DNA from 2 places in the Ralstonia flaminis genome. Region 1 is predicted to be linked to the other one. Evidence: predicted binding sites of a transcription regulator. Region 1 holds the regulator's gene; the other holds the start of a gene.
What was found. The regulator FliA, encoded in region 1, starts transcription of late flagellar genes. The targets are predictions, from matches to a motif close to CTAAAGTTTNNNNNNNNNNNGCCGNTA.

Region 1 (7,503 bases):
CATTTGTGCGGCGTGATGTCGCACATTTGCCGGCATCTTGGAGCGCGCCTCAGTTTATGTCAACAATTCACACCGTCTTTTGTGTACATATTTTGCGTTCTGAAATGCGTATGCGCTTCAAACATCGCCACGCCCTGGTAGGTCACGCCAGAGTCGAACCGCTGGCGGTACAGGATGACGCATCGCAGCATGCCGTTTTCGGCCACCACGGGCGTGAGATCATAGGTGCCGCTTCCGAATGGGCTGCCGCCGTGGCAGGTGGTGCCAATGTCGGGCTGGTAGTGCCGGATCAGCAGCGTCGCGCGCTGCCCGTCGGCTTGCACCTCCAGGCTGCCGAGCAGGCGCAGTGTGCCGTCCTGCCAGACCATATCCAGCGTGCCGCTCACGCAGCCTACGGGGCCGGATCCACCAACCACGGTGGGCGTCGTGAACACGCCACGGCATCCGCGCACCGTCTGCTGGCGCAATGTCAGGTCGGCCTGATCGATCACAGCGTAGTGGTAGTCCCCCGCGTCGCCGCCAACGTCCTTGGTCAGCGCGCCGACACGCACCTTGCCGCGCGTCCAGCGCCCGTGCGTGTAGCCGCGGTGGGCATAGAGATCGGCCAGCTCAGCGGTGTCGCCCATCAACCGATAGCCATTGATGCCAACGATGGCGCCCGAAGGTGTTTGCGCCAGCCATGCGGCGCTGCCGCTGACCTGTCGCGCCCCGTTGCCCAGCATGAAGCGGGGTGGCGCGCTACGGTAAACAGGCGAGCATTCAGCGGAAAACGTGGCAAACCGGGCATCTGCCAGCAGAACGGTCTGCCTGCAACCCGCCGGTTCCTGACAACCTGTCAAATAATGAGTGGTCCCCTTTTTTTATGCGCTTCGGGCACGTCCGTAACGTCGGTTTGCCCGGCCAAGTGATGAGATGAATCCATTGTGGTCCTTGAGGAAGGTTTGACTGCCGCGACTCCATAGCGGAATGTGCTGTGCAGCGCGCCTCGGCGAGGCGGTTTCAGCCTAGGCAGCGTCTCACCCAATGTTCAAGAAACAACACAACTTGATATTCCTTGATATTCAAGCGGGTTCCCTCAACTGCGGGACTCGTCCATCCCCAGCGATGCTATGAAGAACCCTCACTATGATCCGGCCAAGCCTCACCACACGCCGGACGGCTTCCGCAACCGCTACCCCCATCCGCACCCCGGCGGCGACTTCTGGAAATGGCAACGCGAGCGCCGCAAGTCAGGGCTCCCCAAGCCGCCCACGCTGGACCTCTCCTGCATTGCCCCCAACCTGACCGCGGTGCACCAGCCGCCCGACGTGCCGCAGCTCACCTGGATCGGCCACGAGACGCTGCTGCTCCAGATTGACGGGCTGAACGTGCTGACCGATCCGGTGTTCTCCGAGCGTGCCTCGCCGCTGCCGTTTGCCGGCCCGCGCCGGCACCAACCGCCGGGCCTCTCGCTCAAGCAGTTGCCGCATATCGACCTGGTGCTGATCTCGCACAACCACTACGACCATCTGGATAAAGCCAGCGTGCGGGCGCTGATGCGCCAGCCCGGCGGCGCGCCGATGTTTTTCGTGCCGCTGGGCATCGACCACTGGTTCGCGCGCAACGTGCGGGGCACGCGCCTCAGCGGTGACAACCCCAACGTACGCGCCTTCGACTGGGACGATGAGGCCAACTTCGGCCCCTTCACCGCGCACTTCTGCTCCGTGCAGCATTGGTCCGCACGCGGCCTGTACGACCGCAACCAGACGCTGTGGGGCAGTTGGGCATTGCTGCATCCGCGCCTGCGTTTCTGGTTCTCGGGCGATCTGGGGTATTCGCAGGACACACGCGACATTGGCGCGCGGTTCGGCCACTTTGATGTGGCAGCGATTGCCGTGGGCGCCTACGAGCCGCGTTGGTTCATGAAGGCACAGCACATCGACCCGACCGAGGCGGTGCAGGTCATGCAAGACATCGGCGCGCGGCAGGCGGTGGGCATCCATTGGGGCACGTTCGCACTGACGGACGAACCGCTGGACCAGCCCATCGCCGATCTGGCTGCTGCATTGAAGGTGGCCGACGTTCCCGCAGAACGCTTCGCTCTCTTCAAGCACGGTGAGACACGCGTATGGGATGCAGCGGCCCAACGCCTTGTCACCGCATTGCCCAAAGAAAAAGCGCGGCCGCGAGATGACTCGCTGGCCGCGCAGTCATTGTCTGGCAGGTAACGCTAGGGACTGAGAGCCGCTAAGCCGGCATCAGGTCGGTGTCGGCAGCCATGCACGGTCACGCAGACGGGCGCGGATGCGTGCAATCGCCTGGCTGTGGATCTGGCACACGCGCGACTCCGACACCCCCATCACAGCGCCGATCTCACGCAGGTTCAGGTCCTGCTCGTAGTAGAGGCTCATCATCAGCTTCTCACGCTCGGGCAAGCCTTCGATGGCGGCCACCACCGATTCGCGCAGATCGTGGTCCAGCAACTGGTCCAGCGGCGTGGAGTCGTTCTCTGCGGCGCGGTTCTCGATGAAGGCGTCGGCGTCTTCGCGGTCGAAATCTTCGTAGTACAGGAGCTGGCTGCCTTGTAGGTCGACCAGTTGCTTCTGGTAGTCGGCCAGCGACATGTTCAGCGCGGCGGCAATCTCGGTTTCGGTGGGCGCGCGGCCTTTCTGCTGCTGCAGCTTCTGGATCGCCTGCTCGATCGTGCGGGCATTGCGGCGCAGCCCACGCGGCAGCCAGTCGGAGCCACGCAGCTCGTCCAGGATCGCGCCGCGAATCCGCTGGGCAGCGTAGAACTCGAACTGCACGCCCTGCGTTTCTTCATAGCGCGACAGCGCATCGAGCAAGCCCATCATGCCGGCCTGGATCAGATCGTCGAGTTCGACGCTGGCCGGCAGCTTCACCATCATCTGGTTGGCAATGCGGCGTACCAGCGGTGCATACGTCGCCATCTCGTCGGACTTGGTCTTGCGACCGGTTGCGGTGTACATATCCATGCCTGCCTTTGGCGCTTCGTTCATGGTGCGCCTCAATAAACCATCTCAGCCGCGTGCGCACAGGCGCGGGGCGTCGCTGGGGGTGCCGATATTGACGTTGCTTCTGCCGACGCATCTGCCGTTGCCTGAGTCGGTTCTTGCGCCGATACCATCACCCGCGACGCCGCCGTGCTACCGGCGACATCAGCGGCCTGGGCCTCGGCGCTGGCCCAGCTCAGCATCTCTTCGGCAAGCTGGCGGAAGGCCATGGCCGAGGGCGATGCGGGAAACGCGCTCGCCACGGGCTTGCCGAGCGAGAGCGCCAGTTCTACATGCCGGTCTTCCGGCAGATAACCTGCAAAGTCGATACGGGTGTTCAGGTACTGCCCCACCGTGTTGGCCAGGTTGCCGAACACGCGCACAGCGGAGTCGACCGAATGCGCGCCGCAGACCACCGTGCGGATACCCGCGCCGCCCTGCAGCCCTGCGGTCTTCTTGAGCAGCGTGTACGCGCTCTTGATACCTTCCGGGCCATCGGAGAAAACCAGCAGTACGTCGTCGCAGGCTTCGGCCACCGTGCCCAGCGCGCGGGTGCCAAAATGCCCCGCCACCAGCGTCACGTCGGCACTGCTGTCGTGCTGCTCGAGCATGCCGGCCACGGCCAGCATGGTCTGCGCGCTCACCACAGCGGCGTCGCGGCCCATGGCGGACAGTGCAATGCGCAGGTTGTCGACAAAGTCGTCGATCTGCTCCTCTGCACCGATCACCAGCACACGGCGGCTTGCCACCTGGCCGAGCATGCGGCGCAGCCCGGCGGCCTGGTCCTTGGCGAATGGGGTCGTCATGGTCCCCTCTTTGTTCTTTATGCGAAATCGAAAGCGGCCAGGCCCGGTTCGCGGCTGCGTGCGGCGCCTTGCGCCACCAGCAGCGATTCATCCGAATCCAGCGCGAACGACGATTGCTCGGCACTTGCACGGAAGCTGCGATGGATCAGCAGCTTCTTGTTCGGTACTGCAATGTCCTCCGGCACGCGCTGGCCGTACGACACGTAGTGCAGCGGCAGGCGGCGGCGGATCATCACGTCCATCGCGTGGCCCACCGATGCGGCCTCGTCGATCTTGGTCAGGATGCAGCCGGCCAGGTTGGCATCGCGGTAGGCGCTCACCACCTCATCGAGCGTCTTGCCGTTGCTTGCGGCGTTCAGCAGCAGCAGGCGCTTGATCGACGGGCCCACGGCATGCAGCATTGCCATCTGCTCGGACACCGCGCGATCACGCTGGCTCATACCAATGGTGTCGATCAGCACCACGTGCTTTTCGCGCAGATCGTTGAGCGCCAGGCTCAGGTCTTGCGCGTCTTTCACGGCATGCACCGAGACGCCAAGGATCTTGCCGTAGATGCGCAGTTGTTCGTGGCCACCGATCCGGTAGCTGTCAGTCGACAGCAGTGCCACGCGCGAAGCGCCGTGGCGCAGTACGAAGCGCGCAGCCAGCTTGGCGGTGGTGGTGGTCTTGCCCACGCCGGTCGGGCCCATCAGGGCAAACACGCCGCCCTGGTCGAGCAGGCTGTTTTCATCCGACACGGTGGTCAGGTTCTTTTCAATGGCACGCTGCACGAAGTCCAGCGCACCTTCATACGTGTCGTGCTGCGGCATGTTCTCCAGCACGTAGCGCGTGAGCTGCGCCGAGAAGCCCGCGTTCAGCATGGTCTGGAACAGACGCGTGCGCACCGGATCGCCCAGCTTCACACCCAGCGAGGCCAGGCTCGACATTGCGTCGGTCAGCGTGCTCTTGAGCGTTTCGATCTCACCCACCATGCGGCGGGTCATGGCATCGGTTTCAGCCTTGATGTCGGCCTTGATGGTCGAACGCTGCAGGCTCACGTCGTCGCGCTCGGCGTCAGGTTTGGGCATCGAATCCTCCATGCGGACGAAGATGTCGGCCGGCTTGGCGGTCTCAACCTGCGGTTGCGGGCGGGCAATCTGCTGCTCGGCGCGCACTGCACGCGCCTGGGCTTCCACACGCTCGGCAAACGAGCGCAGCGTCGTCGGCTGGTCTGCCTGCGCACTTGCCCGGGCGGCCGGGCGCATCATCTGTTCGACAGGCTCGTCTTCCGGCACGACGGTGCGGCGGGCGATGAACTGGGCCGTGCTGGCCAGCGTCTGCGCAGCATCTTCATTGGCGCGATCCAGCGAGAGGCCTGCCAGCATGCGGGTGGAGGCGACCAGCGGATCCACACCCAGCAGCGTTTCCGATTCGCCGAGCACAACATCATCATCCACGCGTGCTTGCAGCTTGCGGCCGGCAACCGGTGCGGCAGGGGCCTCTTCCTGTGCCGGCGCGTGGGCAACGGCGACACGGCGCGCTGCGGCAAAGCGATTGCGCAGACGGGCCAGCGCATTGGGTGCGGGCGATGCTTCAGCCCCCGCCTCGGCTTGCACCGGTGCCTGCGGCTCTGCGGGTGCCTGAGCGGCGGCCTCGGCCACTGGTGCGGGCTCTGGAATCGGAGCCGGCATGCTCGGGCGGCGTTGTGCGGCCCTCGGCGCGGTCGAGTGGGTATCGACCAGCGCATCCAGGTGGGTATCGGAAGCGGCGATGACTTCGATGCCGCCCGGCACGGCGCGGTTCGAGAGGATCAGCGCGTCGTCGCCCAACTGGTCGCGCACTTTACGCAACACGTCGCGCGACGTCAGTCCGGTGAATCGATGCATTTTCATGCGCGGCCTCCAAGCATGGCGACAACCTTAATCGTTCGGTGATCTGGAATTTCAGCGTGTGACAGCACGCGCAGGCTGGGTGCGGCGCGCTTGAACAAGCGGGCCAGCATCGGGCGCAGCGCGGGCGGCACGAGCAGGACGCCCGTCTGGCCCATCTGTTCGTATTGGCGCGAAGAATCCGCGGCGGCCTGCATGAGCGAGTCGGCCAGTTGCGGTTCGATCGGGCCGGCGTTTCCGCCAACAATGCTTTGCAGCAAGATGTTCTCCAGATTCGGGTCGAGCGTGACGACCTGCATTTCGTTCTTGGTCGGAAACAGATGCTGTGCGATTGCCCGACCCAGCGCGATCCGCACAGCGGCGGTGAGTTCGGCGGGGTCTTGCGTCTTGCCTCCGTGCTCCGCCAGCGTCTCGACGATGGTGCGGATATCGCGGATGTGCAGGCCTTCGTCCAGCAGGTTCTGCAGCACCTTCTGCACGGTCGCGACGGGCAACAGCTTGGGCACAACGTCTTCGACCAGCTTCGGTGCTTCCTTGGCCAAATGATCGAGCAACTGCTGCACTTCCAAACGGCCGAGAAGCTCGGTGCTATGGGTGTAAATCAACTGATTGACGTGCGTGGCGATGACCGTGCTGCAATCGACCACCGTATAGCCCTCGGCTTGCGCGCGATCGCGCACATCGGCGGTGATCCACATGGCCGGCAGACCGAAGGTCGGGTCGACGGTGGGGGTGCCCGGCAGTTGCGTGCCCAACCGCCCACCATGCCCCTCCTGACCGCCTGGGTTGATGGCCAGGAACTTGCCCTGCTGCACCTCGCCGCTGCCGATCTCCACGCCCTTGAGCGTGATGCGGTACGACGACGGGCCCAGCTCCAGGTTGTCGCGAATGTGCACAACCGGCGCCAGGAAGCCCATGTCCTGCGTGAATTTCTTGCGGATGCCCTTGATGCGGCGCAGCAGCTCGCCGTCCTGGCTCTTGTCGACCAGCGGAATCAGGCGGTAGCCGATCTCCAGGCCCAGCACATCGACCCAGGAGACGTCGTCCCAGCTTGCCTCGGGCGTATCGACGGGGGCGATGGCCTGCAGCACCGGTTCCGGCTCGGGAATCTCGCGGCGCTTCTTCAAATACCAGCCCAGGTAGCCCAGACCGCCGCCAAACAGAATGAACGGGATGTGCGGCATGCCCGGCACCAAACCCAGCAGGCCGATCACACCGGCAGTGGTCAGCAGTACCGTGGGCATGCCGAACAGCTCGGTCGACAGTTGCTGGCCGATGTCCTTGTCGGTGGAGACGCGGCTGACCATGATGCCCGCCGCGGTGGAGATCACCAGCGCCGGAATCTGCGCGACCAGGCCGTCGCCGATGGTCAGCAGCGTGTAGTTGGTCGCGGCGTGGCCAATGTCCATGTTGTGCTGGAGCACGCCCACGGCCAGGCCGCCGATGATATTGATCAGCAGAATGGCAATACCGGCCACCGAGTCGCCACGCACGAATTTGCTGGCACCGTCCATGGAGCCGAAGAATTCGGCTTCCTGGGCGATCGTGGTGCGGCGCTTGCGGGCTTCGTCTTCGCGGATCAGGCCGGCGTTCAGGTCGGCGTCAATCGCCATCTGCTTGCCGGGCATGGCATCGAGCGTGAAGCGCGCGCTGACCTCGGCGATCCGGCCCGCGCCCTTGCTGATCACCATGAAGTTGATGATCACCAGGATGACAAACAGCACGATACCGACGGTGTAGTTGCCGCCCACCAGGAAGTGACCGAAGGCTTCGATCACCTTGCCGGCGGCGTCCGGGCCGGTGTGGCCTTCCATCAGCACCACGCGGGTGGACGCC
Region 2 (7,503 bases), on a different contig from region 1:
CGTTCTTCCGCCCAGACACCGGCAAGGGCGGCCGCTTTGATGGCGACACGTTCTTTGCCCGTAATTCGTTCGTCGGCCTGCAGTCGAACACCTGGGGCTCGATCAAGCTCGGTCGCAATACGCCGCAGTACTTCGTTTCGACGATCCTGTTTAACCCGTTCGGTGATTCGTACACCTTCTCGCCGATGGTGTTCCACACCTACCTGGGCAACGGCCGCACGGGCGCAGCCGGCATCTCGGGTCTGGTGGGCGATTCGGGCTGGAACAACTCGATCCTGTACAGCACGCCGGACATCAACGGCTTCACGGGCACCCTGATGTACGGTGCGGGTGAGCAGGCTGGCCACAACGGTCAGAACAAGTTTGGTGCGGGCTTCCTGTACTTCCGCGGCAACTTTGCTGCCACCGCGGCATTCCAGCAGGTGCGCTTCGATGCCAACCCGGGCGACCTGAACGCGCTGGTGGCAGGCTTCCAGCGTCAGTCGGCAGCGCAACTGGGCGCTTCGTACGACTTCGGCGTGGTCAAGCTGTACGGCCAGTATCAGTACATCAAGAACACGATTGCCACGGGCGATGCCAAGAGCAACGGCGGCCAGCTGGGCGTGTCGATTCCGGTCGGCCCGGGCAGCGTGCTGGCGTCGTACGCGTACACGAAGACCTCGGGTGCAGCGGACGTGAAGCGCAACACCTGGGCAGTCGGCTACGACTATTCGCTGTCCAAGCGCACGGATGTGTATGCCGCGTATTTCCGCGACAAGGTGTCGGACCTGAGCGCGGCTGATACTTTCGGCGTGGGCATTCGCGCAAAGTTCTAAACCTGCGCTTTCCTTGTCACCGCCCGCGTGTCGACAGCGCGGGCGGGCATTTACAGCGGCGTCCGGGGTTCCGGGCGCCGTTTTTTGTTGGTGGCTGACGGGAGAGAACTCAACCGCTACGCACAATGCGTACGGGCGCCACGGATGATGCGGCCGGCTCTGCCACCAGTTGCGGCTGGTTCAGCAGCATGGCGCCGCGCTGGGTGGCGACGAACACGGCTTCGGTGCGGCTGCGGACTTCCAGACGGCGATACAGCGCGTTGATGTGCGCCTTGGCCGTGGCCTCGGAGATGCTGAGCATGCGGCTGATGGTTTTGACCGGGTGACCGCGCGAGAGAAGCACCAGAATTTCATACTGGCGTTGAGTGAGTCCCAATAATGCGCAGTCATCGCCGCCGTTGGCAGCACCGCCTGCCAGCGTATCTGACCGGGCAAGCACGATTGAAGCCGGTACATAACGGCCACCGGCCAGCACCAATTCCAATGCCGCTGCAATCAATTTGCCGGAATAGCTTTTCAGCAGATAAGCAGAGATATTCAATTGCATCAGCGCGCGCACATGGACGGCTGAATCGCTTTCACCCAGCACGGCGACATGCCGCGGGTGCGGCTGCTGCAGCAACCGGGAGAGCGCTGGCAGGTCGTCGATGCCCGGCAGGGGCAAGCCGATCAGGGCCAGTTCGGCGTCCGCATGCGCCGCCAGATTTTCAAAGAGGGCCTCGTCCGGGTCGACGCTGACGACTTCGGAAATGGCCGGCAAAGATTGCAAAACGTGGGTCGCACCGGCACGCACCAAAGGGTGTGCCTCAACTACGATCGATTTCACTGCGCCGCCTGTCTGGTTATGGTTGTTTGTCCATTTCCGGAATATGGCCGACCGTCGCCCATTTGGATCGGCGAGATCCAAATTGATACAGGCGTGGCTGGTAGAAACGCAATGACGCGCGGTTTCGGTATGTTTCCCCGTTCAACCGGCAGTCACCAAGTGCGGTGCCGCCGGGCCGAAACCTTGGCATGCCATTCAGGCGCGATTTCTTTCCGGTTTTCTTGTTTATGTCGCCAGGCGCGGAGGATATACCCCGCCAAAATCGGCAGAATAAATCCCCAGCATGCTTGTTGCACCCATCAATGGGATGTAAACCTTTTTGTTTACCCCGATCGGTGGTGCGGCAGACCTGTATAGATAGCAGGATCGAGCGGGGCCAGCTAGCCCCACTTCAAACCCATTGACGTAAACGTAAACCGGCGAATCTTCCTCGCCCCAGGCGCCGTGCGGCTTACTGTGCGACGACGGAGAAACGTGGCATTGACAGCGGTTGCTTGCCGTCTCGGCCGTAGGGCGTGCCGCCGCCGTTGTTGGCGGCGTGCAGGACCGACAGCGCGTTCTGCGTGGCACGCAGGCGCAGATCAATCAGGGTGCCGTTGTCCAGATTGCGCTGGCGCAAGGTGCGGGCCAGGGCCAGGTTCTCATCGAACAGGCGGCTGGCAGTCTCGTCGGCGCGCAGGTATTTGACCAGCCCGTACGGATCGGCGCCACCATGCTGCGCCCACCACAGGCGGCGCTCGCGGTCAGCTTCGCCCAGGGCGGTCAGCTGCTTCTGCTTGGTCTGGGTGACGCGCTCGAGTTCGACCATGTCGCCGTCGCGCAACGCTTGCGCCTCGGCTTCCAGGGTCAGGGTGGCGGCGCGCAGCAGTTCCTGCTCGTCGGCAAGGGTGCGGATCAGCAGTGTGTTGTCCATGTTGGCGACCTTTCGCTGGGGAGCTTGGGCAGCCGCCGGACGGCACGCCGCCCCGCCGCGGTCAGCCCACGCGGGCCGGCGGCGTCATGAGAAATGGGGGACGGACGACGGGAGGAGGCTCCCGTCAGACCTTCTTGCTTTGTGCCGAGAGCAGCGATTGCGCGTCGGACAGCGCCGCATCGGCGATCTTGCCGGCGTCCATCTTGAGCGTGCCGTTCTGAATGGCGCTGCGGATCTGCTCGACGCGTGCCGCGTTGAAGTCGCCGCTGCCCACTTGGCGCGAAACTTGATGGACCGACAGCGACGGCACGGTTGAATCCTGGTCGCTGTGGCGCGTGCCCGTGGCTGCTGTGGCAGTCGCGGACGAGCCGGCTGCACGCGTCGACCCGGACGCAGCGTCCTTGGTCGGCGCAATGGCCGGCGTGTTGTTGACGATATGGTTGATTTTCACGGGTGTCTCCGAAGAGCGCGTTCATCCTATCACCCATATCGGCCAACCCCCGTCCAAACTTTAGCGGGGGATATCGGTTGTGCATCACAGTGCGTGTGATCGATTGATCTCAAGTCGATCTCAAAACTGGATTGCGACCACGCCAGCAGACTGCGCAATGCCGGAAACGACGTTGCCGTTGGCCGTGCGCACCTGCGCCACCTGGCCGACGGCTGCCTGGTTCATGGCCCGGCCATCGCTGGTGACCTGAAAGCCGCCGCCTTCGGCGACGAGCTTGACGGTCTGGCCGGCCTGCACCGCAATTGGCAGGCGCAGGCTTTCGGCGCGCAGCGGCTGGTTAGCCGCCACGCTGGTCATCAATACGCGCCCGACCACGTCGGCGGGCTGCTGCACGACAGACGGCGGCAGCATCGAGAGGTCCCCCGTGCGGGCCTCCAGGTCACTCATGTCGACCGTCTTGCCTGGCGAGAGCTGGTGCGAGGCCACGTAATACGTCCCGGTGATCTGGATGGTGGCCGGCACCCATGCCGCCCAGGCGTGTGGTGACTTGCAGCGCACTCCAACCTGGATGCGGCCGCGCAGACGGTTGGCCGCCGGCAGCATCAGGTCGACCTGGTCGCAAGGCTGGTTGGCCACGCGCGGGTCGACCGGGCCGACTTCCACCGAGGCGCGCGGGGCGCCGGCGTCATTGGTGCCGCCCAGGATGTCCAGCTGCGATTGCAGTTGCTGCTGGATCTGCATCTGGATGGCGTTCGGCCCCTGGATGGTGGTGGCCGCAGGCTGAGCGGCCTGGGCGGGCATCGGCATGTTGGCGGCTGCCGGCGCATAGCCGACGCGCATCATGCCCTGCGCACGCGCCAGGATCGGATGGGCGAGGCTTGCCAGGACGCCCAGCGCCAGGGCCAGCAGCAGCTTGCGCCGGCGTGCGGCCAACGGCATTGCCGTGGCGCCGCGGCGGCGGACAACGGCAAAGGTCGGGTACTGGGCGCTGCGTACAAACCGCGTGGACATGGAAAGCCCTCCATCGAAAGTCCGGTGAAGTGTAGCCACGCGCGCGGGAGGGCCAAATGCGGAAATGTCGGCCAATCCCCCCCTTATTCGGACGAATGCTCTTGCCAGGTGGCCCCTAGACTTTGCAACGTGGTGAAGTCCCTGGCGTTGCGCGGTGCGGTTCCATTTGCTGCTCGACCTGCCCCGGATGGCTGCGGGGTTCCCGATTCCCCGGCCGGCTCCCGGATCCGCAGACAAGGCCCTCTCCACTGAGGCTGCATGACGGCAACTCAGCAATACAGCGGTTCTGGAGACGGCATCGGCGGTTTTGAAGGGGCCGCCGATGCCTGCTTCTCCAGCCCCACGGCATTCGGAATACCAACCAAACCCGGCGGGTGGCGGAACCAACATGGCGCCACGCGCGAGGAATGACAGACATGGTCGACAAGCTGGATCAGTTGTTCGGTTTTCAGGAGCAGGCGCTGCGGCTGCGTTCGCAGCGGCACCAGATCCTGGCCTCGAACATCGCCAACGCCGATACGCCCAACTACAAGGCGCGCGACTTCGATTTCCAGTCGGCGCTGCAAAAGGCGGTCGGCCAGCAAAGCGGCAACACGCTGCCGATGACGGCCACGGCGTCCGGCCACCTGACGGCGGATGGTGCGCCTGCCGGTGATGTGACGCTGATGCGGGCGTCGCTGCAATCGCCCGGCATGCAGCAGGCCAAGTCGCTGCAGGGCGAGGTGCAGTACCGCACGTCGCAGCAGCCTTCCATTGACGGCAACACGGTCGACATGGACGGCGAGCGCATGCGCTTTGCCGACAACACCGTGCGTTACGAGGCCGACCTGAACATCGTGACGCAGAAGATCAAGTCGATGCTGGCGGCCATCCAGAACAGCTAGCGCGATCAAGCAGGACCGAGCAGAACAGAGCAAGACAGGGTAGGACGATCGCGCCGCAGTCCTGGGCGTGATGAAAGAGGGGCGGGAGTGATGCGGCGCCCCGGGCCAGGCAGTCTGGCCCGGAGAGCGCCCACACAACAACGGATCCGATCCGGCAACAGTAAAAACAGTATTCAGACAGCGGAACCAACATGTCGCTATTCAAGGTGATGGATGTGGCTGGCAGCGCGCTCACCGCGCAGTCCAAGCGCATGAACGTGGTGGCCTCCAACCTGGCCAACGCCGAGAGCGTGACGGGGCCCAACGGCACCGCCTACCGCGCCAAGCAGGTGGTGTTCTCGCCCGAACAGGGATCTGACGACTACGCCACCGGCGTGTCGGTCGACCGTGTGGTGGAAGACACCGTCACCCCCATGAAGCGCATGCACCAGCCGGGCAACCCGCTGGCCGATGCCGACGGCTACGTGACCATGCCGAACGTCGATGTGGTGGACGAAATGGTCAACATGATTTCTGCCTCGCGGTCATACCAGGCCAATGTGGAAGTCGCCAACACCACCAAGACGATGGCCGCCAAGGCCCTGACCCTGGGCCAGTAAGCGCGCCCATTCCAGCCAAGTAACGCGACGAATTTAGCGAGATACGACCATGACCGTCAGCTCCACCTCCAGCACAACCGGCACCTCGAGCACGAGCACCGGCAACAACCTTGCCATCACCAACGGTACCGATCTGCAGAGCACGTTCATGCAGCTCCTGGTTGCGCAGTTGCAGAACCAGGATCCGCTGAACCCGATGGACAACTCGCAGATGACCTCGCAGCTTGCGCAGATCAACACGGTGAATGGCATCCAGCAGCTGAACACCACGATGTCCAGCATGCTCACGCAGAACGCGGCCACGCAGGCTTCGTCAATGATCGGCCGCACCGTGCAGGTGCCGTCGTCCAATCTGTCGCTGGCTTCCGGTACTGCCAACTTTGGTGTTTCGGTGCCCACCGGCGCCGACGATGTGGTGGTCACCATCAAGAACGCCGCTGGAGTTGCTGTGCGCACTGTCGACCTGGGCCAGATGACCGCCGGCTCCGGCAACTACACCTGGAACGGCAAGGACGACAAGGGCAACCAGCTGGCAGACGGCAACTACACGATCGGTGTGGCGGCCACGCAAGGCGGCAAGGTTGTCACGGCAAACGCGCTGGGCACCGACAAGGTGGCTGGCGTGACCATCAACAACGGCACGATGCAACTGGTGCTGGCATCCGGCGGGACGGCCAAGCTGTCTGACGTCGCTTCTATTCAGTAACGGGTCGTCGATACACCCGCGCTTTCTATCTTCTACGGGAGAACACTATGGGATTCCAGCAAGGCCTGAGCGGTCTCGATGCCGCCTCTCAAAACCTCGACGTGATCGGCAGCAACGTGGCCAATGCCAACACGGTCGGCTACAAGAAATCGACCGCCGAGTTTGGCGACGTGTATGCACGTTCGCTGGTTGGCGCCACCGACAACCAAGTCGGCCAGGGTGTGAGCGTGACCAGGGTGTCGCAGTCGTTCACGCAGGGCAATGTGACCAACACCGGCAACCCGCTGGACATCGCCATCAACGGCACGGGCTTCTACCGCATGGTGGATGTAAGCAGCGGTCAGGTGTCGTACACGCGTAACGGCCAGTTCCAGACCGACAAGAACGGCTACATCATCTCCGCTACCGGCCAGAACCTGACCGGCTACGGCGTGGATGCCACCGGCAAGGTGAACACCGCGGTGCTGACCAACCTGAAGATTCCGGTCAACGACCTGGCGCCGCTGGCTACCACCAACACCGCGTTTGGCGTGAACCTTGACGCTGCCGCCACGCCGCCGACCAGCACGCCGTTCTCGGCCACCAACTCCCAGACATTCAACCACTCCGTTTCGGAACAGGTGTACGACGGCACGGGTACGCCCCACATGCTGACCAACTACTACGTGAACACCGGCCCCGGCCAGTGGAGCGTGTATTCGCAGGTGGACGGCGTTGCCCAGACTGCGCCCAACGGCGGTGGCGCAATTGCCACGCTCAGCTTCAACAGCACCGGCCAGCTGACCACGAACCCCAGCAAGATTGCCGCCACGTTTGCGGGCATGAGCATCGCCAACATGGACTTCACCGGCACCACGCAATACGGCGGCGGCTACAACGACACCGCCCCCGGCGTGACGCAGGACGGCTATGCCACCGGCCGTCTGGCCAGCTACTCGGTCGGTACCGACGGCACCATCACGGCAAGCTATTCCAATGGCCGTACCGCCGTGCTGGGCCAGATCGCCATGGCCAACTTCAAGGCACCGGAAGGCCTGCAGAACATCGGCGGCAATCAGTGGGTGGAAACGGCCAACTCGGGCTCGCCCAACCTGGGCACGCCGGGCATGGGTTCGTTCGGCCTGCTGCAGTCGTCGTCGGTGGAGCAATCCAACGTGGATCTGTCGGCGGAGCTGGTGAACATGATCATCGCCCAGCGCTCATACCAGGCCAACGCGCAAACCATCAAGACGCAGGACACCATCCTGCAGACGTTGGTGAGCATGTAAGCACCGGATCGTCATTCCCTGAACGCTCAC

Region 2: flgM (flagellar biosynthesis anti-sigma factor FlgM) is a predicted target of FliA. The motif match lies at 3,042-3,068, and genes of this name have one in related genera.

Annotation. Positions count from the first base shown of each region.
Region 1 is NZ_CATZLL010000007.1:241,882-249,384, reverse strand. It holds gene R2N11_RS13455 (hypothetical protein) at 60-722, opposite strand; gene R2N11_RS13450 (MBL fold metallo-hydrolase) at 1,110-2,207, shown strand; gene R2N11_RS13445 (RNA polymerase sigma factor FliA) at 2,238-2,999, opposite strand; gene R2N11_RS13440 (MinD/ParA family ATP-binding protein) at 3,008-3,799, opposite strand; gene flhF (flagellar biosynthesis GTPase FlhF) at 3,817-5,670, opposite strand; gene flhA (flagellar biosynthesis protein FlhA) at 5,667-7,503, opposite strand, start outside.
Region 2 is NZ_CATZLL010000002.1:71,305-78,807, reverse strand. It holds gene R2N11_RS02980 (porin) at 1-815, shown strand, start outside; gene R2N11_RS02975 (LuxR C-terminal-related transcriptional regulator) at 925-1,641, opposite strand; gene R2N11_RS02970 (flagella synthesis protein FlgN) at 2,093-2,554, opposite strand; gene flgM (flagellar biosynthesis anti-sigma factor FlgM) at 2,679-3,005, opposite strand; gene flgA (flagellar basal body P-ring formation chaperone FlgA) at 3,126-4,016, opposite strand; gene flgB (flagellar basal body rod protein FlgB) at 4,433-4,900, shown strand; gene flgC (flagellar basal body rod protein FlgC) at 5,092-5,499, shown strand; gene R2N11_RS02945 (flagellar hook assembly protein FlgD) at 5,549-6,205, shown strand; gene flgE (flagellar hook protein FlgE) at 6,253-7,473, shown strand.